DNA from 3 places in the Chryseobacterium paludis genome. Region 1 is predicted to be linked to each of the others. Evidence: riboswitches for the same ligand, from Rfam matches in the RefSeq annotation. Region 1 holds a riboswitch; each other region holds the start of a gene.
The links. A riboswitch is a leader RNA that binds a small molecule or an ion and turns the genes downstream of it on or off. The one in region 1 is predicted to bind cobalamin.
Positions count from the first base shown of each region.

Region 2: it holds a riboswitch for cobalamin, as region 1 does, so the genes downstream of both, metE (5-methyltetrahydropteroyltriglutamate--homocysteine S-methyltransferase) here and NG806_RS17565 (TonB-dependent receptor plug domain-containing protein) in region 1, are expected to answer to the same signal.
Region 3: it holds a riboswitch for cobalamin, as region 1 does, so the genes downstream of both, NG806_RS09660 (acyl-CoA thioesterase) here and NG806_RS17565 (TonB-dependent receptor plug domain-containing protein) in region 1, are expected to answer to the same signal.

Region 1 covers NZ_CP099966.1:3,874,253-3,882,396, reverse strand. The annotation lists gene NG806_RS17575 (cell surface protein) at 1-836, opposite strand, end outside; gene NG806_RS17570 (YncE family protein) at 851-1,987, opposite strand; gene NG806_RS17565 (TonB-dependent receptor plug domain-containing protein) at 1,984-4,011, opposite strand; cobalamin riboswitch at 4,125-4,308, opposite strand; gene NG806_RS17560 (hypothetical protein) at 4,658-5,182, opposite strand; gene NG806_RS17555 (hypothetical protein) at 5,222-7,294, opposite strand; gene NG806_RS17550 (helix-turn-helix domain-containing protein) at 7,816-8,144, shown strand, end outside.
Region 2 covers NZ_CP099966.1:1,546,386-1,554,529, reverse strand. The annotation lists gene NG806_RS22980 (hypothetical protein) at 1-400, opposite strand, end outside; gene NG806_RS06815 (nuclear transport factor 2 family protein) at 822-1,574, opposite strand; gene metE (5-methyltetrahydropteroyltriglutamate--homocysteine S-methyltransferase) at 1,681-3,990, opposite strand; cobalamin riboswitch at 4,403-4,587, opposite strand; gene NG806_RS06805 (Lrp/AsnC family transcriptional regulator) at 4,742-5,203, shown strand; gene NG806_RS06800 (Crp/Fnr family transcriptional regulator) at 5,222-5,752, opposite strand; gene NG806_RS06795 (VOC family protein) at 5,767-6,147, opposite strand; gene NG806_RS06790 (hypothetical protein) at 6,249-6,794, opposite strand; gene NG806_RS06785 (hypothetical protein) at 6,939-7,520, opposite strand; gene nudK (GDP-mannose pyrophosphatase NudK) at 7,659-8,144, opposite strand, start outside.
Region 3 covers NZ_CP099966.1:2,173,629-2,181,772, forward strand. The annotation lists gene NG806_RS09635 (GNAT family N-acetyltransferase) at 1-136, opposite strand, end outside; gene NG806_RS09640 (hypothetical protein) at 143-445, opposite strand; gene NG806_RS09645 (endonuclease MutS2) at 525-2,672, shown strand; gene NG806_RS09650 (hypothetical protein) at 3,025-4,014, shown strand; gene NG806_RS09655 (hypothetical protein) at 4,175-4,972, shown strand; cobalamin riboswitch at 5,028-5,205, shown strand; gene NG806_RS09660 (acyl-CoA thioesterase) at 5,322-5,705, shown strand; gene NG806_RS09665 (HD domain-containing protein) at 5,745-6,335, opposite strand; gene NG806_RS09670 (XAC2610-related protein) at 6,337-7,029, opposite strand; gene NG806_RS09675 (PadR family transcriptional regulator) at 7,323-7,652, shown strand; gene NG806_RS09680 (PspC domain-containing protein) at 7,664-8,144, shown strand, end outside.

The DNA of each region.
Region 1 (8,144 bases):
CCAAGATTATCCTGCCATTTAACGTATTCTATATCAGCCTGCCAGGGTTCATTTCCAGGAACAGGAGGCTTATTTTCATTAGGTTTGAAATAAGTAATACTGTAGTTTTTAACGGTTGTATTTTTAAAATATTCGCTTCCCGCAATTTCATACCATTCATTATCATCCGGTTTCCCATTTTTATTTCTGTCATAAGCGACCATAATAATTCCAGGCTCACAAGATCCTGAGCGAGGTTCATTAGCATTATTCCCCCAGAAAGCATTTCCAAGGATTTTGAAATCCCGACCATTCATATTTGGTATGGTATGATCAAAGCCTAAAACTACATATCCTCCAAAACCACCTAAACTAATCATCGAGGTATTAGAACCCACCAAAGATCCTTTGGCTTTTTGAAGCATACTGCTGGAAGTATCTCCAACCATATATTCAGGAATTTCGTTGGTAAATTGTCCTACAGCAGGACGGAAATCCAATACATTGGAAACATATTTACTGTAAGAACCGGGTTCCTTATTGACGATAATTGTTGATTGATACGTTTTTACCTTTCCGTTCTGATCTATTTTTAAAGTAAGAGGGTATGTTTTAATATAGGGACTGATAAAGTCCAGCTCTGAGCCCTCAGAAATAATAGAGTCTTTAATGCTCCATGTCATTTTTCCTGAAACATTCGCGGCAATATTCAGAACATTGAAACGGTTGATCGTATAAGATTCTTCTAAACCATTAAATGGTGAATCTTCATCTCTGTCACTTTTACATGCGGTCATTCCTACCAATAGAAATACCGCCAGTACAGTTTTTAAAATTTTAAAAATATTTCTGTCCATATCTTAGATTCAGTTTATTTGTATAAAAAGGTGAAGTGTGCCGGGATATTTCCACCCTCGGTTTTCCATTTAAAATGTCCACTTTTATTAAAGCAGTAGACAAATCCTGTAGACACATAATTCCGGGCGTCTGTAATGTAAATATCTTCTGTGATCGGATTTACAGCTATTCCGTAAGGTGCTTTAATACCATCTACGTATTCCTGGTCAATAATTTTATTGGAAATGATCTGCTCGGTTTTTACATCAATAATGCCAAATGATTTAGAATAAGAGTGGGTATTGTAATTAAACTCATTCCCGTAATAATACAATTTGTCATTAACGATGGTCATTTCGCTTACTGCCACATGAAAATCTTTTTTCAGCACTCCTGTTGCAGCATCCACTAAATATAAACTTGAAGGGATGTTATAATAATCCCCTCTGGAGCTCACATATAAATCGCCGTAATTGTCTTTTTTAAGACGGTGAAGATTAATTGCCACATCCAATTTCCTGGTTTCTGTAAATGAATTGAGATCAATCACCGAAACCGTTTTATCATAATTAGGAACCATATACCCTCCCGAGTTAGCGACAAAAAGCTGATTGCCTACAATCTCCATTTCTTCAGGCTGATATCCCACTGTTACCTGTCTCTGAATGGAAAGTGAAACCGTATCAATTTCTACAACCTTTCCTTTAGGAGCATTAGGATTGATATCAACAGGTCCGGCATAACTGCTTGCATACGCTTTTCCATCTTTAAATTTGATATATCTGCAATTCTGTAACTGAATTGTTTTAATACGCTTTGCTGTTTTAGCATCTAATACCTCAATTTTATTGGAAACATTTACAATCACATAGAGTTTACTTCCATAGATCTGGATATCATTTCCAACATCACCCAACTCCTTTACGACATTGGGATTGATTTCACCATAAATATTACGTCGGTACACTCCTGTTGTATAATCAAAAAAGTCCAGCGTACATTTATTACTTCCCATATTTCCCTCATTAAGAATATAAAACCCTTTAATAGCCGTATTTTCTGGCTGTGCCAGACCTTCCTCTTTTTGCTCACGGGGAATATATTCATCTGTTCTGCAAGAAAAGAAGAAAAGAAGCAGACCGATCAGGAGGCAAAAGTTTAATTTTCTCATAATGTAAAACTTACAATTAGTTTAAAAGTTCTTCCAGGCATAGGGTAATTCAGTACCACATCATAGTATTGATTGAAAATATTGTTGACCTCCAGGCTCGCTTTAATTTGATGTGTCTGCCAGTTGAATTTTTTTTGCACCGATAGATCGTGAGTATACCAAGGCTGAACATAATTGTATTGAATATTGTTTTGCTGGCCGTCATATCGTTCCCCTACATAAACAAAACTATAATTGAAACTCCAGTCTTTGTAATCTGCCATTGTCGTAAAGTTTCCACTATGCCATGGAGTATATGGAATCTGATCCCCGAAATAGCTTTCGCTTCGATCAGAAAAATCCCGTGCCCGCTGAAAGGTATAGTTCACCTGAGGTCTTATGGTTACATTTCCAAAATTCAGATCAGCCTGTACGTGAACATCAGTTCCCAGGATCTCTACATTTCCGAGATTCAGCATTGTCCATCGGAATAAGTTTCCTGTGGGAGCTGCAATAATTTTATCATCCACCTTATTGAAGTAGCCATCTACTGTAGCATAAATACCCTTTAAAATCTGATGATGATAGGATTTCCCATAGGTAAAACCTACGTTATACTGATTTGTAAATTCAGGTTTTAGAAAAGCATTTCCAATTACCGTATAATACAGATCATTGAAAGTAGGCATCCTGAAAATTCTCTTGTAAAAAGCTCTTATGGTTATCTCCTTAGAATTAAAAGGCTGATAGGACAGAAATGCCGCTGGTGTCCATTCTGTTTTATCCGGAGATTTAGAATTTTTCTCAACTTCTTCACTTACAAAAGTACCCAGAACACTTCCTAAAAATTTGAACCGCCGCCACTGGTAAGTCGTCGCAAAAGCCATTAATGTAGTATAACGGGTAGGGTAGGAAAAATTAAACAAATTGGCATCCAGATTATTATACTGAAAATCTACACTCGCACTTATATCCCAGTTGGATGTTATAGAATACATATTGGATGAAGAAACATATACTTCACGCTGGATATAACTGTTGCGAACAGGAAAAGCCGCTTCTGTAGAAACTGTATCTGCATAAAAAGTATAATCGTAAGCAAATTTTGCTCTAAGCTGTGTTTCAAATTTCGGAAATAGTTTTTTCCTTAAACTGGCTTGAACAAAGTAGCTTTCATCCCGCAATCTTTGTCCCCGTGCACCAAAACGATTATTAACAATCGCTGCCGGAATTCCACGATCAGACAGATAACCATATCCTCTCACACTCCAGTTTCCATCTTTTAAATCCCCATGAAGACTTGTTTCAAACCTTTTTGATTTAATATCAGAATCAAATCTTTTGGCAATTGTATCATTGGCAATTTCTCCATCAGGATATTTCTTTCTATATCTAAATTTATAAACTCCGTCACTTTGTATAAATTCAGAGCTGAAGCTTGCCGATATTTTCTCAGATATTTTTTGTTCTAACCGAAATGAAGGATTAAATAAATCAATGGAACTGTTTTTAAATCTTACGACAAGATTGGTTTTTTTATTTCCTTTAAAAGTTGGGATTTTTGGCTGCAGATAAATGGAACCCGAAGAACCAAAATCTTTTGCAGGCTGAAAAATTTCACTTTTCTGCCCGTTATAAAGAGAGATTTCTTCAAGATCATCAAGAGAAAACCGCCCTAAATCCACAATCCCATTTTGAGCATTTCCCAACTGGATACCATCATAGAAAACACCAACATGCTGGCTTCCCATGCTACGGATATTGATGGTTTTCAGACCTCCGATCCCGCCATAGTCCTTAATTTGAATCCCCGCAAAATACCGGAGAGCATCTGCTACGGAATGGCTGTTAAGTCTCTCTAATTGTTCTCCCGATATTACCTGTGCCGGAAGGATCTCTTTAAAGGTCTTTTTCTGAATATGTACAGGAACAATGACCTGTTCTTTAATAGTATCCCTCGACTGAGAAAAGAAAAGCTGAGCGAATAGCACAAGAATTGTGATAATCGTTTTATTCGTTTTATAAAAAGTAAATTTTGGTTCCATTAGCTCATTGAGAATAATTTTAATGCTAATGGATATAAGAAAGCAGCAACGATATTGTACAGCTATAACTGCACAGAATCATTGTTGTCCTAAGCTTTATTCCACGAAAGCATCAAACTTTAATCTTTCCGGCAGGTCTTCTGACTTACTCTATTTTTGAAATCCTTCCCATTAAAAAAACAGTGGATATATGCTTCAAAAACTTTTGTAGAGCTTACAGCAGCGGGTCTGTTCCGGATTTACACCGGATTCCCTTTTAAGAGCTTTTTATGGCTCACCAGAATCCGGCAAAGATAGAAAATTCTGCTTAGAAACAATACGGAATCTAACAAAATGACAATCAACCACATATAAGCTAACGTTCCGTTACTATTGCAACGGAATGTTGTGTGTGATTCTGAACACAGACTGTAAGTCGGCGAACGGAGTTTGGAAGTGGGGTGAAGAATCCCGATTAAGATTTACTTTATTCATTCATTAGATTGTGATTATAGAGATTGCTCCTTTGTCGGAATGACATTCCGGAGAGAATACAGAAGCTTAAAAAAAAATCCTCTAAAGCATAACGCTCTAGAGGATTCGCTAAAAAAAATACATGATTATGAATATTGTACTATTCCTAATCACTCACAAAAATGAACAAAAATTATTTCCAAAAATTCCATACTTTGCCATCAAACATGGCAAAAGTCTTACTTCTTACGTCATAGCATATCGTTCCCGGATATGGACTTGGCATTGCCTCTACATTAGAGACATGGGGAAGGATCAATGCTTTAGTATCGGATTCCAGAACCAACGCTCCTCCTGTAGCAGCAGAAGTCGCGGCGCCTATGATCACACTGTTTACAGAGGCTGCCTGTGGGGTGGATGTGTTAAAAGTAACCGAAGCAGTATCGCCGGGATCACTGAAGTTTACCACTCCCGAACTGGTAACACCCTGTATCATCTTGTTATACATTCGTATCGTTCCCACAGAAGGAGTGGAGTTTGCCTCTGTTAATACCGGAAGGATGATCCCTTTGTTTATTCCTGTAGGAAAATCCAGGATACCGCTCCCTCTTATCGTTTCCGTTTCTACACCCATCTGAGCTCCGGCAATACCTGCTATACACAATGCCACTATAGATAAGGTTTTCTTTATATTGCTTATGCTGTTTATATTTTTCATTATTCTGCTTTTTTGTTGATTGATCTTTCCGCAGACCGATTAGTCATTACACGATTTTTCAATACATTTCCATGAGGTTCCGTTGTATAAACTGAAACAGTTTTTAGAGGTATCATAGATCAGCATTCCTGCTACAGGCTCGGTGATCTTACCGGGAACTGTTCTAGTAATTACCAGCCCGTTGAAGCCTGACTCCAGTGCGATAAAACCATTAGGAATCTTAGCCGGCCAATCCTTCTGCAAAGAACTGTACCCTGACATACCCATCTTTGTAAAAGCGGTAGGAGTCGCCGTAGAAGCCGGCTTCGTACAGGTAGTTATCACACATTCCCCTGTAATAGTAAATGTGCTTGGAGGTGAATCACAGCTATTTACCGTATCTCTATAACTAACCGTATACACTCCCGCCTTGCTTACGCTGGTAGGGTTGGCTACTTCAGCTCCCGTACTGTCCCGCCACATCGGGACCAGATTATGGGGATTAGGATTTAAAGGCACCACAAAGCTGTTCAGATTAATAGATCCGCTTCCACAAGGAACAGAAGTACGGGTAAGAACCGGGGCTACTTCGGCATGACAATTAAAGATCACTTTACTGATACTGTTATAAGTACCTGAATCTTTACCGAAATTAAGAGATATTCCCATTGCATTATCGGTAGTAGCACTAGGGTTAATCGCATTTTTAAAAGTTAGATCATCCCCTATACCATTATTCATCTTATGTTGGAAATCCGAATAATATCCACTCCATGGGGTTCCTGAAACATATTGGAAAGCCTCATAAGAACCTTTCTTTTGTACACCCACCGTATAATAGGGTGCCTGGCCGGTTACAAATCCCGGACCAAAATCCCCTCCATCCAGAGCGGTATCCAAGCCGTGTGCCACTTTTACCAGCTCTGTGTTACCAGCAGGGATCTCTACTTCATAATCTACCGTCATAAATGTTTCAGGACTTCTGTAATAATAATATACATTCAGAAAATAATCCAGACCATTTTTAGTGGCCTTGAGACGTATCTTATTACGCTCAATACCATTGGTATCCGGACCCGTATCGCTCTGGCACGTATTTGAAACAATTGTAAGGCGACCTCCGTCTGTAAACCCAAAAGAGGCTTTCAATGTACCGGTCGTATATTGAGTCCCCCCGATTCCCAGCACAAGACCATGCGCCGTATAAAGAGCAGGCGCTGAATAGGGCTTAGAAGTTCCGTAAAATAATCTGTCATCAGGCCCAAATATCTGTCCCGTTCCATTTTTTACGACCTGGATATTCCCGGCACCAGTCATAATAATACGAAGCCCGTCTGTCTCTTTTGTTCCGCCACTATTATTAAGCGTAGTTCGTCCCATACATAATGTAGTGCAACTATTACCATCCCGTGTAAAAGTATACACCTGGTTTGTGGCCGGTCTATTGAGATCTGAAGATTGAACCGATGAGGCCGTAGGAGATGATGAAGCATTATCCAGCCATCTCTTATTGTTATTATGAGTGCCATAGAAAAGACCTATAGTCACTTTTGGGGAGGTACTTGATGCTAATTCCTGTTTATAAATATATTGTATCACATTCGTTCCTTCATACAGCTTTACCTGAAAAGAAATATTTCTATTGGGAACACTAGAACCATACCGCTTCCAGTTTCTCCATTCCATGGTAAAAATCCTGTTGGGAGCGGTACCGGAAGTAGCATAGCTCGCTGTGCCCTGACGACCATCCAAATCAGCCCAAAAGGGAGCTAAAAATTTTCTGGAGGATGGCGGCTCAATACTATTACTAAAACCTGGGTTTCCACCTTCAAATGATAATGTTCCATGAGAACTGGCATATACCTGGGTATAATCCTGACAGCCAAATTTAAAGCTAAAACCGATAGGCAATGCTCCGCTATATCCGCTATCAACCTGGATACTGCTTACCCCTGTTCCTCCTGTAAGATAGGTGAAGTTTCCTGATGATGCAGAAAAGGCATAGGGAGTAGTAGTAATTAGAACCGAACTTTGTGATTCTATCTGGGCTTTAAACCCAGCCGGAAATATCAGGAGTAAGAGGGTCAGTATTGCAACGAAGCAACTGACCTTCTTCTGAAGATTTTCTTTCATTTTGTTTGTGTTTTAAGTCCGCAAAACTAGATGTTTATATGATCATCAGAAAACATTTAATCAGCTATTAATATGCTATACATAACTGATTTGCAGTACATTATACTGATATATTAAAAATAATTGATATAGTACCAGAGAAAATATTTTAGATTTTTTTCAATAGAACAGTACGAATTAGAATCATTCAGACTACCTGGTAAAATTTGTTCGTAGAAATACACTGCCTGGAGAAATCTGACAAGTTTGCTTTTCAGGTAAAAAAGCAGATTTAAAACCGCAAAGAAAGATACCTTACCATTTCCTTAACCTCAAAGTTTTTTTAAACATTTAATCTATTTTAAGTGCTGGAATACTGCATAAGAAGAACACAGAAGTTTTTTAAAAAAATCTCTGATTCTATAAACTTCAATAGCGAAACATCTTTTTGCTAAATTAAACCCGATCACATGATCCTCAGGAAGTCTATTTTTTCTACATAAGTTAAATTTTTTTTTTGCACATTTGTAAAAATATCTGAGATGCAAAAAGAAAAATTACGTGCCCTAAGAAAGAAAAGAGGCCATACCCAACAGGAGATCGCTGATCTGCTTGCAACAGATGTATCCAACTACAGCAGAAAGGAAAGCGGCAATGTTAAGATCATAAGAGCCGAATGGGAGAAAATAGCCGGCTTTCTGGATGTTCCACTTGAAGACATCTACGAAGAGGATGAAGCGATGATCGTTATCGAAAACCAGGTATTCAATGATAGCCCAGCTTCTTCCATCGTTAATGGAAATAATTCTGGCGGAAATATTACAAACTTCACCAATGATCTAAGCATAGAGATCATTAAAAATCTACAGGA
Region 2 (8,144 bases), 2.3 Mb from region 1:
GAGGTCCCTCATAAAACTTAAACCCCATACCTGCTTTTAATTTTCTGTGAAAATATTCCTGGGATAAAATATCGATTTCTGCATTTACCAAATCCCCAGGAAAAGCATAATTTGTTCCAATATAAATTTGACGATGAGAAGTTTGAAAATCATCAAAATTAAAAACTAATTGTGATCTATAGTCACTCTTTACATACTGATTTCTTCCTCCGTCTCTTTCTTTTTTAAAATGGATTTGAGCTATAAAATCGCATTTTGAATGTTCAGTTTCTAATCCATTTTCATGAAAATACTCATAGGCATAGCCCTCTAAATCTCCGCATTCTGAAATCAAGTTTTCTTCTTCATCATAGATTTTAAAAGTCTCTTGTGAACTTCCAATACTAGCAGAACCGTCCAAACCAAGTAAAATAGTATAAAATGTGTCTGTTAAAAGAGCAGAGACTATTGTCTTTAATTTTTCAGTTTCAATTTCATTAAGATGTAATTCTTCTATTTTGGTTGAGACATAAGTTCTGAATTCAGATTGAGTATCAAAACTTGAATTAAGAATATTTTGTTTTTCTATATAGAAATTTTTACGAACTCTTCTGGGGTCATTGATTTCTTTTTTTTAACTAAAAAGCAGGAGTTTTCTCATGCCTTGCAATATAAAAATAATAATCAATTCTATTAAACTTTCTTTAGCATAAGCTGCTGTCACTTCTTTGAAGTTTCATTCTATAGCGATAACATTAATAATGTAATTAATAAGTGTATTACTTTTTAATACCAAAGCCATTCTCTTGAGAATGGCTTTGAACTACAAAAAAAGGAATCATTTAAAACTTTCCATTGTTATTTTTCCAATTTTCTTTTGATGGAATTTCTTCTATGGTATCCCAATGTTCGATAATTTTTCCGTTTTCGATACGGAATAAATCGTAGAAAGAAGTGTGTTTTCCTGCAAAATAACCTTCGCTTGTTGTGAGCACAAAATTACCTTCACCCAATACTAAGTGAATGGTGTCATATTGCATAGTAATGCCTTGAGAAGCCATATGATCCATGGCCTTTCCCAATCCCGATAGGCCATCGCCTATTTGCGGGTTGTGCTGGGTATAGTTTTCACCATCAATGTAACTGTTTAATCTTTCCATTTTCCCCTGTACTAAAATATCTTCTACAAAGCCTCTTGCTAATGTTTTGTTAGCTTCTGTTTTGTCTAAATCCTTAATTGTCGTTGCACCATCTGTCATAGTGTGTCCACTTGGGTTTGGACCAGACGTTTCCTGAAGATTATCCCAGTGTTCTACAGCCTTTCCATCTTCGAAACGGAAGATATCGAAGCCTGTTTTTGGACCAAAAAAGTTGTAATCTACATGGCAGAAAGCATAATCACCGTCTTGAAAAGCTCTTATGATATTTACCTTTGTTGTATCTATCGGAAGCTGAGAAAATAAGGTGGCTAAGCCTGCGGGCCCTTCAGCAATATTCAGATTGTGTTGCACATACTTCGCTTCATTGATGTGATCAAGATGTACCCGAGTTTCAATAGCATTTAAAAGTGCTATTGCTTTTTGTTTGTTTTCCATTTTTTTTGTGTTTTTTAATTAAGGAGCTTAAGATACGAAAGATGGAGCTAATAAAAAAGCAGGAGCTTTCACTCCTGCCTCAATAAAAAAATAATAATCAGCTCTATTAAACTTTCTCAGTCGCATAAGCTGCAGCGACCTCTTTCGAAGCTGCTACCATCGCGATCAATGCTTTTTCAGTTTCATCCCAATGACGGGTCTTTAATCCACAGTCTGGATTTACCCAAAGTTGTTCTGCTGGGATTACGGCTTGTGCTTTTTTTAGTAATGCTACCATCTCCTCTTTCGATGGAACTCTTGGAGAGTGAATGTCATAAACTCCCGGACCGATCTCGTTAGGGTATTTAAAGTCTGCAAAAGCATTCAGTAATTCCATTTGGCTTCTTGAGCATTCTATTGTGATTACATCAGCATCCATATCAGCGATATTGTGGATGATGTCATTAAATTCAGAATAACACATATGCGTATGGATTTGCGTAGCATCTTCAACACCACTTGCAGAAATTCTAAAAGCTTCTACAGCCCAGTGCAGGTAATTCTGCCATTCGGCTTTTCGTAAAGGAAGACCTTCTCTGATGGCGGGTTCATCGATCTGGATAATTCTGATTCCTGCTTTTTCAAGATCGTTTACTTCGTCACGGATTGCCAAAGCAATCTGCTTACAGGTTGTAGAACGAGGCTGATCATCGCGTACAAAAGACCATTGAAGGATCGTTACAGGACCTGTCAACATTCCTTTAACCCATTTTTGCGTTAAAGATTGAGCGTATTGTGACCAATAAACGGTCATCGGTTGTGGTCTGTGAATATCTCCATAAATGACGGGTGGTTTTACACAACGGCTTCCATAACTCTGAACCCACCCATTTTGAGTAAATGCAAATCCAGCCAGTTGCTCCCCAAAATATTCAACCATATCATTTCGTTCAAATTCTCCATGAACCAACACATCAATTCCTATTTCTTCCTGCCAGTTGATGGTTCTTTGGGTTTCTTCTTTAAGCAATTGATCGTACTTCTGAGCCGTCAGATCTCCTTTTTTGAATTGGGCTCTCCAGCTTCTTACTTCTTTAGTTTGAGGGAAAGATCCAATCGTAGTGGTTGGGAATAACGGAAGTTCTAGTGCATTCTGCTGTGCTTCTTTTCTTACATTAAACGGACTGTTTCTTTGCGCATCATTTTCTGTCGTTACCGCAACACGATTTTTCACATCCTGATTATGAATTAAGGTTGAAACTTTACGGTTTTCAATAGCTTGTTTATTTTCAGCCAACTCCTGCAGTGTGCTATAATCTGGATTTTCTGAGGCTAATTTTTTCAAAGTAACAATTTCAGAAACCTTCTGTTTGGCAAAAGCCATCCATTGCTTGATTTCAGGAGATAATATCTTTTCATTTTTCTCCAGATCAAGATCGAAAGGAGAGTGAAGTAGTGAGCATGAAGGAGCAATAAAAACTCTTTCAGAACCTAATGCGGTTATGGCTTTCTTGATAAAAGCCAGAGACTGGTTGAAATCATTTTTCCAGATATTTCTTCCGTCAACAACTCCCAATGACAGAATCAACGTTTCAGGAATGGCAGTAAGAACTTCATCCAACTGTTCCGGAGCGCGTACCAGATCAATATGTAAAGCATCAATTGGTAGAGTAGTCGCTAGTGAAAGATTATCTTTTAATCCATCAAAATAGGTGGTAACGATGAATTTAAGATTCGGGAATTGTTCTGTGATCTGAGTATAAACAGATTGGTAAACTTCTTTTGCTTTTTGATCAAGATCTAAAGCTAGAAACGGTTCATCAAACTGGATCCATTCAGCACCATTATTTTCTAACTCTTTTAAAATTTCAGTATAAACAGGAAGCAAGTTCTGAACCAGATCTAGTTTGTCAAAGCCATCTTCTTTTTCCTTTCCTAATAGTAAATACGTTACCAATCCAATGATAACAGGTTTTACACTGATCCCTGCTTCTTTAGCTTCAATAAATTCATTGACGATCTTATTGGAGAATAATCTGAATTGTTGATCTTTCTGAAATTCAGGAACGATATAATGGTAATTGGTGTCAAACCATTTTGTCATTTCCATCGCCGTAATATCTAAACCTTCTTTCTGATGGCCTCTTGCCATAGCAAAATACAGATCAAGTTCATTTGAAGTAATGTCCTGATAACGGGCAGGAATAGCACCAACTGACAGTGTCATATCCAATACCTGATCGTAGAATGAAAAATCATTCGATGGAATAAGATCGATTCCGGCATCCTGTTGTAATTTCCAGTTTTGTTTTCTGATGGTTTTTCCAACCTCTAAAAGTTCCTGTAATGTTGTTTTGCCCGACCAATATTGCTCGCAGGCTTTTTTGAGTTCTCTGTTGCTACCAATTCGCGGGTAACCTAGGATGTGTGTTTGCATTTTCTTTTAAACTTTTAATTAAATTTTAGTTTTTAAAAGTTCTTTTAGAATGCTTCGTAATACGATCGGGAAAGAGTTTTCAGCAATAGAGAAGATACAATATGGACGTAATTTTCCTGTTTAAGGAAGAGATTAGAGAGTAACTTTGAAATAATTTTTTTTAACGCAAAGTTTATTTCTAATTCTTCTTATTTAAGAAGGCAAAGGAGAAATCAATTTCATTGATTTTGAAGAAGCATGCGTTTTATCCATAAGCTTCATCAGCGACAGCGTCGCATCTCTTTGCTCCTTAAAACTAAGGAATCTTTATAATAAATCTTTGCGTTTAAACTCATATCCATTCCAAGTCTAAACAACCCAATACGTTCAAAAAGTATCATCTGTATGACCAAAAGCTTCAAACCGCGAAAGCATTGTCAATTCGGAACAGGCAGGTCTCCTGACTTGTAACAGTTTTGTCATCCTTCCCGCTTCTGGCAGTGGATCTGCAAGGACAAAAACCTTTGGTGTGTTACTTACAGTTGCGCGACAGTTCGTGATTTTCACACGATTCCCTATTAATTTACGTTAAGTAAAACCTTTTCCGTTTGATGAAGTATGTTAAAGAACAAAATAGGGTGTAAAGGTATTGAATAAAGTTATTTTGTTGGTATTGTTTTAAATATTAGGAATAAAATTTTGTTTTAATTTAATTTTAAAGTTATTTATTCTGTAAATTTGAAAAAATCAATCGAAAAAAGAATATTATCCTGTGGAAAGACTCGACGATAAGGATCTTCAACTGTTAAGAATCCTGCAAAAGAATGCTAAACTGACGGTTAAAGAATTGGCCAAAGAAATAAACCTTTCTCCATCACCAGTTTTTGAACGGGTAAAAAGACTGGAGCAGGAAGGCTATATCAAACATTACGCTGCGGTTTTGGAAGCTGAAAAACTAAATCGTGGTTTTACCGTTTTCTGTCAGGTGAAATTAAAGATCCACGACCGGTCTGTAGGAAATAAATTTGTGAAAGAAATTGTACAGATCGAAGAAGTAGCTGAATGCTATAATATTTCAGGAGATTTTGATTTTTTACTTAAAGTTCAGGTACGGGATATGAAACATTATCAGGATTTTGTATTCAACAAATTAGGATCTGTAGATTCCATAGGAAGTACCCACAGTACTTTTGTGATGGCTGAGGTGAAGAACAATCATGGAGTTACAATATAAACTATCAGAGCTTCAATATTACTTTTTTGCTCTTATCCTACTCAACGAAACAGAGGTTATCCCCAGATAGGATGCAATATAATATTGCGGAACGCGGCGGAAAATTTCCGGTGATTGTTTAAGCAATTCGGCATATCTTTCTTCGGCACTGTCCTTTATCCGCGAAATAAAAAGTTTCTGATATTTAAGCAGACGCTCTTGCAAATAACTGTAATAGAATTCCTTAATATGCGGATTAAGCTCCATCTTTTGCCTGAACTCTTCAATAGAAGTACTGTAAACAACAGAAGGCTCTATCATTTCGATATTATAAATACTTGGTGAATTGTAAAATAAACTTTCCCATGATGAGATAAGGTTACCTTCAAATAAAAACTGGAAAGTAATTTCCTTACCATCATTATTAAGCCAGCCTCTGGCTACTCCTTTTTCAAGATAGTAGAATTTACGGGCCATTTTACCTTCTTCCGTTAATAAAGTTTTAGGAGCAAGTTCCTCCTTATCAAAACCATTTAGTATTTCGTCTAAAACATTTTTATCCAGGGACATACTTATGACGGGATTTAAATATAATTACTTACTTCAATAAGGTTCATATCAGGATCTCTGAAATATATTGATCTTATTTTGCCCATCGCACCTGTTCTCTCAACGATACCTTCAATAATCTCAATGTTTTTATGTCGTAATTCCTTTAAAACCTCATGGATATCTGTTGAAGCAATAAAACATAGATCTGCAGAACCGGGAGTTGGATGTTCTGCTTTGGGCTCAAACTCTTTTCCTTTTTGGTGAAGATTGATCTTTTGGTTTCCGAAAGTCAACGCTTTTCTGTTATCTCCGAAGGTTACGACTTCGAAGCCGAGAATATGGGTGTAGAACCCGATTGTTTTATCGATATTGGCTACGGTTAAAACGATGTGATCGATGTTTTTGATTTCCATGTTTTATTTTATTTTAACACTAATGACACAAATGGCTTCACTAATATCACGAATTTTCAAATATTTATTTGTGAATATTAGTGCTATTTGTGGTTGAAATCTTAATAAAGGTAATTAACATCCATTATTCCTTTTTTAAAGTTGACTATAATGGTATCATTATTTTTCAATTCAAAAACTGACTTTAAATTTTTCTTTACTCTATATGTATTCACTTTATCAAAATCCTGATCGTCGTGTATAGAATTTTTATCTGCATGTAACCAAAATACTTGGTGTTCTTTATGGTTAACAACTTCGTATTTTCTTGTAATCTTTTCTTTTCCTGTTTGAATATTTACAAAAAGTAAAATATAATTGATAGGATGATGGAGTCCCATAAACCAAGACAATCCTAAAACGAGAATAACAATAGGTAGATTTGAAAGATCTTTTGTTTTAGATTTAATTATAGCAAAAAGTATAATGATCAGGAGAATGAAAAATGTGATAATTGTGTATTTCCAAGAGCCATCTTCGAAATTTTTAAGGTCAGCATATAAATATCTTTCTCTAATTATGGGTTTTAAAATAAAGCTATAGACAGAAAAAAAGGTAATTAGAATAATGAAAAAGATTATTTGCGACTTTGATATATTTTTAAACATTTGTATTTTATAATAGGTAAGTAGATTCGAAAGAAATTATTTTTTTTAACACTAATTACACAAATGGCTTCACTAATATCACGAATTTTCAAATATTTATTTGTGAATATTAGTCTATATATTAGTGGAATTTATGTTTAATATTTAATCCATCCTCTGCTGCTGCAAATACGTCAAAGTAGAATTTTTAATAAATTCTTCCATCGTGGTTTCTTTAACCGCATTTTTATTGGTCAACTCAAACAGATACTGAATTAAGTTACCCAGTTTATTGTCCTTACAGGTAATTCTAAACCTCTTGGCTTTGGGATTTGAACCTAGAAAAGTGAGTTCAGTTGTATTGCTTAATTTCACATTGTTGACATCAAAACCGGCACGTGGATTTTTTTGAAGACGTAGAAATCTTTTTTGGGTTTTATCCGTGCTTTCTTCTATGAATTTTTCCATTTGATAATCTGTTAGAAGTTGTGGATAAATTAATCCCCGTTGTAATATTAAACTGGTTACCTTATCAGATTTATCATATAGGATCGTTTTGTCATCAAACTGAACCTGAGTGTCCTTTACAACAATCTTTCCTTCAAATCTTGGATAGGTTTTCTTCTTGTATTCATTTTTGAATTGCTCAGTAATAGCCTTTTCTTTGCTGCTTGAGGTTTCTTTTTTCTGACCAAAAGTAGCTATTGATAATGATAACAAGAGGATAAATGAAAATTGCCGTCTCATATTTTTTTGATTTTTAAAATGTATTTCCCCTTCCTTTTTTAAGAAATTCTTAAGATGAAAATACGGAAATGAAAATACATATTTTTATTTTAAAATTAGTTTTTATGGATTTTAGTTTTTTTAGCAGCAAATATGATGCTATAGAATATTTTTAACGCGTAAATGCTGAAGAAGCATGATTGTTTTTGCATCTTTAATCTCACCAGTATCGATCATTTTTAAGGTTTCATCAAAAGAAAGTTCTAAAACTTGAATATCTTCACCCTCTTCCTCAAGCCCACCACCAGCTGAAGTTTTCATTTCTTTAGAATATTCTGCAATAAAAAAATAAAGGATCTCAGTGACGGAGCCAGGTGACATATAAGATTCAAATATCTTTTCTACTTTGGAGATCTGATATCCGGTTTCTTCTTCCGTCTCCCTTTTAATACAGTCTTCAGGATTGTCATTATCCAATAATCCGGCACAGGCTTCGATAAGCATACCTGTAGTATTCCCATTAATAAAAGTAGGCAATCGAAATTGCCTTGTTAAAATAACGGTTTTTGAATTTTTATTGTAAAGTAAAATAGTAGCACCATTTCCTCTGTCATAAGCTTCTCTGCTTTGAGTTTCTATGGTTCC
Region 3 (8,144 bases), 1.7 Mb from region 1:
ATGCATCATAATTCGTTTTAGGCGAATTTCTCAAAACATATTTATTGATCACCTCGTTACTTCTGATCTTTAGAATATCTTCAGCATAGGTTTCATCAATCTCCTTTAAAATTAATCGTTGGGTTTCTAGGGTCATCTCAGCTTAATTTATAGACTTTAGTTTTAAATAATGATCTTTCCCTAACGTAACATAAAATAGAGATAAGAAAGGATTACGACCACTTAAATTATATCGAAGTACCTCATCCAGATTGATTTCTAAGTTGATTACATTAGATCTGCACCAATCTATTTGCGCTCTTAATTGATATATACCTGGCATTACTTCAAATTCTTTAGATTCTCCGTCTTTAATCTCACCTATTTTCTTATCTCCCAAAAAGATTCCTATAGATCTTAAAGCATTCGAAAATTCAGATGAACGGTTAATAATTAGTTTTGTCACTGTCTTGTATTTAAATTATTAATGGTCTCTTTAATAATCAAATATACATAATAATCAAATTTCTCACTAAATTTGCAGTGTGTATATAAATAAAGAAGATTTAAACGAATTAGAGTTTCCGCAATTGCTCGCGGAAATTTCTCCTTTTGCGTATTCTCCGAAAACAAGAGAAAAAATCCTTCACCTTCGTCCGATGGAAATTGACGAAGCAGAACTTTCTTTGAAAAAAACTTCAGAATATCTTTCTAGTTTTGAAAGTTCAAATGCTATTCCGTTCGATGAATATGAAGATATTGAAGTAGAGCTTAAATTAATGCTGATCGAAAATTACCGTCTGGAAAACAGCGCTTTCATCAAAATAAAAACTTTAACGGAACAAATAGGAAAGCTACAAAAATTCTTTCCAACCATGCCTGATACCTTCCCTAATCTTATGGAAGATGCTTCTGTTCTGGAATTTAAAAAAGAGATCATTGATAAGGTTGATAAAGTTTTCAATCGTTTTGGGGAAGTGAAAAGTGAAGCTTCACCTATTTTAAAAACGTTACGAACAGAAATTCAGCAAGCTAAAAAAGCAATTCAGGAAAATTTCAATCGTGTATTGTTCAATTATGGCCAAAGTGATTTTTTAGATGATATCCGAGAAAGTATTATTGAAGACCAAAGGGTTTTAGCTGTAAAATCAGCATACAAAAAAAGAGTTCCCGGAAGAGTTTTAGGACTTTCAAAAACCGGTTCTATCACATATATTCAACCGGATAGTGTGGTAACCCATTATTTTAAGCTTAAAGAAAATGAGGAGGAAGAGAAGAAAGAAATTGATAAGATCCTTAGAAAGCTGACTGCTGAATTAGCAGAATTCCAACCTCAGCTTTGGCGATATCAGAAATATATCTTTGATCTCGACTTAACGAGGGCGAAGGCTAAGTTTTCAGAAATGATTAATGGTGTTTTACCTAAGATCAACCGCCATAAAACACTCAGATTAAGAGAGGCCTTCCATCCTTTGCTATGGTTGAGAAATAAGGCAGAAAACAAAATAATCCACTCGCAGACATTAAGTTTAACGGAACACAACAGAATCATATGTATTTCAGGACCGAATGCGGGAGGAAAGTCGATTACGCTGAAAACGGTCGGATTACTCCAATTAATGATTCAGAGTGGAATTTTAGTTCCTGTTCATCCGAAATCTGAAATGTTTTTCTTTGATAAGATCATGACGGATATTGGAGATAATCAGTCGATTGAAAATCACCTTTCTACGTATTCATCCCGATTAAAGAAAATGGGTGGTATCATTCGTGAGTCTGATGCCAATACTCTTTTATTGATCGATGAGTTCGGAACCGGTTCTGACCCGGAATTAGGTGGTGCTTTAGCAGAAAGTTTCCTTGAGTTTTTCTATGATAAAAAGAGTTTTGCCATTATAACAACACACTATACCAATATCAAATTGGTTATAGAGCAGCTTCCCAATGCTGAAAATGCAGCGATGTTGTTTAATGAGGAAACGCTGGAACCAATGTATAAATTAGAAGTCGGACAAGCGGGAAGCTCATTCACTTTTGAGGTTGCTGAAAAAAATAAGATCCCTAGATTTATCATTCATTCTGCAAAGAAAAAAGTAGAACATGATATTGTAAATCTTGATAAGACGATTGTAAAACTGCAGCAGGAAAAATTTGAGGTTGAAAAACTTAAAACAGACCTTGCGGAAAGAAAAGAATCAGTTGAAGATAAGCGTGACAATCTGCAAAAACTAAACGAACAGCTCCAGCAAAAGCTTTTCAATTTCCAAAAATTATATGAAGATGAACACCGCAAACTTCAATTCGGAAATAAAATTGAGGCCTTTGTTGATAGTTACGTAAAAGGTAAATCCCGAAAGGATGTGGTGAAAGATTTCGTAAAGATCCTGGAGCAGGAAAAGTTTCGAAAAGTGGGTGCTGATAAAGATGAAACAAAACGTCTTCAAGTGGTAAAAAGAAAAATTACCCAGCAGCTTAAAAAAGAAGATGTTATTGAAAAGATCGCTGAAACGAATGAAAAGATAGAGGAGAAACGTAAAGTAGACCGCGCCGTATGGATGAAAATAGGACAACGGGTCCGTATTCCGGGAAGTACAAGTGTCGGTACTATAGAAAAAATTTCCAGAAATAAAGTGATCGTTAATTATGGAACCTTTAAGACCACAATTAATGCCGATGAATTAGAGAGAATTTAAGCTTATTTAGCAACAAATTAAATTTAATAAAAAACAAAAGAGAGTACTTCAAGCACTCTCTTTTCTCTTTTCTCTCACTTCTTAATAAATTTTAACCTGATATTATTATTTTCTTTTCCTTTGAATTCAATAAAATACACTCCTTTAGGCTGAAGTTGCTGTAATACTTGAGACCTGAACATTGGTTGGCACATTTTATTAGTTTTTAATATTTTAATAAAAATTATACTAATATATTGAATCATCAATTATAGGATATCAAGTAAATTTTATAAAATTAAAATTCCCTTTATTTTGCAATAAAGAAAAACAAAAGCAATATTCATTCAACTTTTTATATCTTTAAAAGAAAATGTTTAAGAAAATCATCTTTGGAATAATTGCTTTTCTGTTAGTATGGATCCTGTTTATATGGGGAAAATACTATTTTTTCTATCCATCTTATTCACAGGAAGATATCAATACTATTTTTAAAAAAGAAAATCTGAAAGCTCCCGTTTATGACTCTATAAACATACGCGGATACAGTATTCATTATCTCACTAATAAAGCCAATGATGATGTAATCACTAATCAGGAAACGCGAAAGAAAAAGCCCTACCTCTTCTTGATACATGACAGTGGAAAGAATTCCGGATATTTTTTAGACTATTTTAAGAATAAAGAAATCAATAAAATATTTCATATCATCGCAGTGGATAGGATTGGTTTTGGAAAATCTCATTTTATAAAATCTGAAAGTGAAGATCAAAAAGAGTTTGGGGAAGATTTAGACTATGTAACTTCTGTCATGCCTAAAGAGATTTTAAAGAATGAAGGCCAACATCTTGAAGAAGTTCGTATTGTTACGAATGGTTGTGCCGGTTTATTGGGCTTAAAAGCATACAACTGGGCAGATTTAACTTATGTGAAAGTTTTCATGTTTTATCCCGAAACAGAACCCAGATTTTTTGGAAGTATTTTCTTTAGTAAACTAATCTCCAGTCCATTTTTAAGCTTTCTTTTTCCACGGGACTTTGTGAGTAAACATCAAGACTTATTATTGATGGATGATTCAAAAGGACAAGGCAGAAAAACCCTTTTTGAAAATGCTAAAATTTCCGAAAACAAAGGAATCAGCAGCGATGGCCCTATGTTTCCTGCAGGTAAGGGATTCAAATCTATATTCTTTATAGTTGCAAACAAAAAAGCGAAGGAACAGACCGAAAATATCATTGAAACCAATAATTTTCTAGTAGAAGAAGCTGATAAAAAGAACATTTATAAAGATCCTGGGTTCGTGCTGGATAAAATTTTATTGAACGATTTTTATACTTTGGATTTTAATAGGATTAGAAGATAATGTCCTGCATATTGAACCGTCTTTTTAAATATTTCAAACAAAGTTCAACCTTTTTACAGGTCATCTAAAACCAATAACTAATATTAAGGATTTAGAGTTATATAATTATCTTCCGAAAAGTATTTAATTTATATATTTGATGCATCAAAAATTTTTCATAATGATTTCCGTAAATAAAGCAGTCTATTTATCAGCCTTCAGTTTATTCTCATTAGCTTTTGTAAAAGGCCAGCAAAAAATTCCTTTTGGAGTGGTAAAGGCTGAAGAAGGTTACGCGAATGTTAGGGTTGCCAAGGATAATTATAGAAAAATTGTTGATAAGATCAGAATGCGTAAAGGAGATGTCTTTCTTTATGTAAAACCGGCTCCGGGAGAAACAGAATGGTTATGGATCAAATATCCCGAAAAGCAAGACACTGAAAAACCTTTTGTGAGATATGAGAATCTTGACAAAGAAGGTATGGTGAATAAAGAACGTGTAGCTTTTATTGATCAGCTTCCTCAATACACACCGTCCAAATCCAAAAACGGAAGATCCCTTATTTTCACTGACAATAACAATCCTAAAATACCTACTGCCCAAAGAAATAAGGTTATCATTGATGTCTATCCTTCCAATGCCAGTTATAGGAAACAGGAAAAAGATGCGGATGGAACAATCCTTACTATTGATAAAGTAAAACCTTGGGGTATCAGTAAAGAACTTCCTGAAGGGATGACAGAAATCAAGTCTATCCGTGTACAACAGGTTGGAAGAGGTTCCGTTTTTGTAAGAGAAGCTATTAAAAATATGTTCCAGCCGACTATGGATTTCAATAACATTAGTGTTGCTGCTATTGACAATGATAACATTTTTCTTTATATGATCAACGGTTCCGGGGAAAACAGATATACCACGCTCTGGACGATCAGACAAGGAAAGGTTGCTCACCAGATTATTTTTAAAAATCCTGAATAATTCACTATACTTCTCTGTATTATCCTTATTTTTGTCATTGAAAAAGTTTTAACGCTTATTCATCACAGGAATTGGTTCTGTTTAATCACAGATTAATAGGGAATCGTGTGAAAATCACGAACTGTCGCGCAACTGTAAGTAACTAAAGTCTTTATAATAAACCACTGTGCAAAAGCATGGGAAGGGATAAGGATGTTACAAGTCAGGAGACCTGCCACTTTCTATAAACAAGAAACTTTCGCGGCTTGAAGTTTATTGATCTGATGGATTGTTTCAGGAATTTCACCTTTCCTGTTATTATTCTGTTTGCTTCAATATATTTCATTTCGCTTTAATTTAATAATGAAATATGACTACAGAAGAAAGAATTCAAGCATCCGAAACCAGAATCTTTAAAGCGGTTTTCCCTAACACAACCAATCATTATGATACTCTTTTTGGAGGTACAGCGATGCAATTGATGGATGAAGTGGCATTTATTACTGCTACACGTTTTGCAAGAAAAAGAGTGGTAACTGTAAGCAGCGACAAAATTGACTTTAAGAAACCTATTCCTGCCGGAACTATTGTCGAGCTGATAGGAACGGTTTCTCATGTTGGAACAACAAGTATGAAAGTAAATGTAGAGATCTACACGGAACAAATGTATTCTTATGAAAGAGAAAGAGCTATTGTGGGAGACTTTACTTTTGTGGCTATCGATGAATTTAAAAAGCCTGTTCAAATACTATAATTAGATGAGAAACGCAAGTCAAATTGACTTGCGTTTTCTTTATTTTAAAACTTTTTCGGTCTCTAAACTTCTATTAAGCAGAAGCTGGAAAGCTTCACCCATTTCATCAGAAGCTCTGCTTATTGCATTTTCCAGCATATTTCTGATTTGACTCTCGGTTACTTTTGCTTCGGTCCAGCTTTTCCCCGAAGTATGTGAGTTAAGAATAAATGGCATAATACGGTCTATTGCACAGGCAAAAATAGCATCCGCAGTCTGCTCTTCTTCAAACTCCAACCATAGATTGAAAAACTCTGAACGTAAAGGTTCATCTAAAATTCCAAAAATATTCTGAGCTGATAATTTCTCTCTTTCAAATTTGCCAACCATTGCTTTCTCATCAAATAAGAATGTATCACCAGCTTCAATTTCTACCAGATCATGGATAGAAAGCATCCTTATAACTCTTAACAAATCGATATCTGTCCTGTTTTTAGCATATGGAAAAAGTACCTGTGCCAGTATTATTATCTGCCAAGAGTGTTCAGCAGTATTTTCCCGTCTTGAATCATCTGCATTATAATTTCTTCTCTGCACATTTTTTAAAGCATCTACTGCTAAAATAAAATCGATCTCTTTTTGTATTTTCATTTTAATCTTCTTTATAGTACTGTTTGATCGGATATTTTTTTGATTTTACGATCCACTTGTTATTGATCTTTTGTCGCTTTGTTACTTTTACGAATTCTTCACCACCCATTGCATCTTCTTCCAGCTCGTAAACTTTATCTAGTCCTTTTTTCGGAATTACCTGATACTCTGTTGTTAAATGCCAGCAACATCCGGATTTAGAAAATGTAATTAATCTCTTTCTTTTAGGATCTGTTTGAAACATTCCCAGATTTTCAAAAGCAAGAGTAGTTAATTCATCACTGATAACGAATTGTTTTTTTGTAGAATTGTAGACATATACATCATAGGATGGACCACCATAACTGCTTTCATTCCCATTTCGTATTGCAATATCTTCTGAACCATCAAAATTAAAATCTTCAAAAATCAATGGACTTTGCTCATCATATAATTGAATAACATTAACACTTGGTTGCTGCTCTTTATTCAAATAAAAGTAAAGATCATCAGAGGTTAAAGTCTGAATAGTACGTAATGTTTTTTTATCTTTTAGTTCTACTATCCCGCTTCCACTACATTTTTCTGCGTCACAATCATTTACCGTAATCACTGCATCATAGTGATTTGATCCCGTTTTAAGTTCAAAATGATGCTGTCCGGAACATAGAAATCCCAAAAAGACAAAACTGATCAATGTAATATACTTATTCAATATATAGATTTTATTCAGTACAAATACGACTGAAATTTCATAACAAAAGTAAGAATAGCTGTCAAAATCTGGATCATTTATCCTCTAAATTAATTAAATATAATTTTCTTTTAAAGACTTGATAAAATTTATTAAACTGATTATCAGTATTTTAAATAATAAATAATAAAAATTTCACTACTTTGTATTGCATAATACCATTTTAATTACATATCTTTGTAATGTAAAATAAGAATAGGTTCAACTAGCTAGGAACTGAATTCTAAATATAACTAATTAAAAACCTTATTAAGATGAATACTGAAAATACCAAAGCGCAGATGCGAAAAGGGATTCTGGAATTCTGTATTTTAAGTCTTATCAATCATCGTGAAATGTATGTTTCCGACCTTATAGATGAACTAAAAAAAGGAAAACTGGATGTTGTAGAAGGCACACTCTACCCTCTTTTAACAAGATTAAAAAATGGAGAGTTTCTTTCATACAGATGGGAAGAATCAACCGGAGGACCTCCGAGAAAGTACTACCAGATTACAGAAAAAGGTAAACTGTTTTTAAGTGAACTTTTAAACACCTGGAACGAATTAACCAATTCAGTAAACCAAATCACTCAAAAAAATTAAAAAACAAAGCTATGAACAAGACACTCTCCATAGGACTCGCAGGTTTTTCTTTTACAATAGAGGAACACGCATATATAAAGCTTAGCGATTACCTTAATGCTCTAAGAAGTACATTGGACGCTTCAGAAGTAGACGAGGTAATGCATGACATAGAAATAAGAATGGTTGAAATCTTCAGAGATTCATTAGGAAAACGAGAAGTAATCAACGATACAGATGTAGAAGGAGTTATTGCACAAATCGGAACCCCTGAAAAGATCGAAGAACAGGAAGAAGCTTATTATTCTGAAAAGAATTCTAAAAGAACTGGCCATTCAGGTGCTGAATATTCTGATAAAAAGCAATTATTCCGTGACCCTGAAAGACAAAAAATAGCAGGTGTTTGCGCAGGTTTAGCTCATTATGTAGGAATGGATATCACTGCCATGAGAGCGATCTGGTTAGGTGTATTTATCTTAGGAATATTTACAGCAGCTATTTCTTCTTCATTAA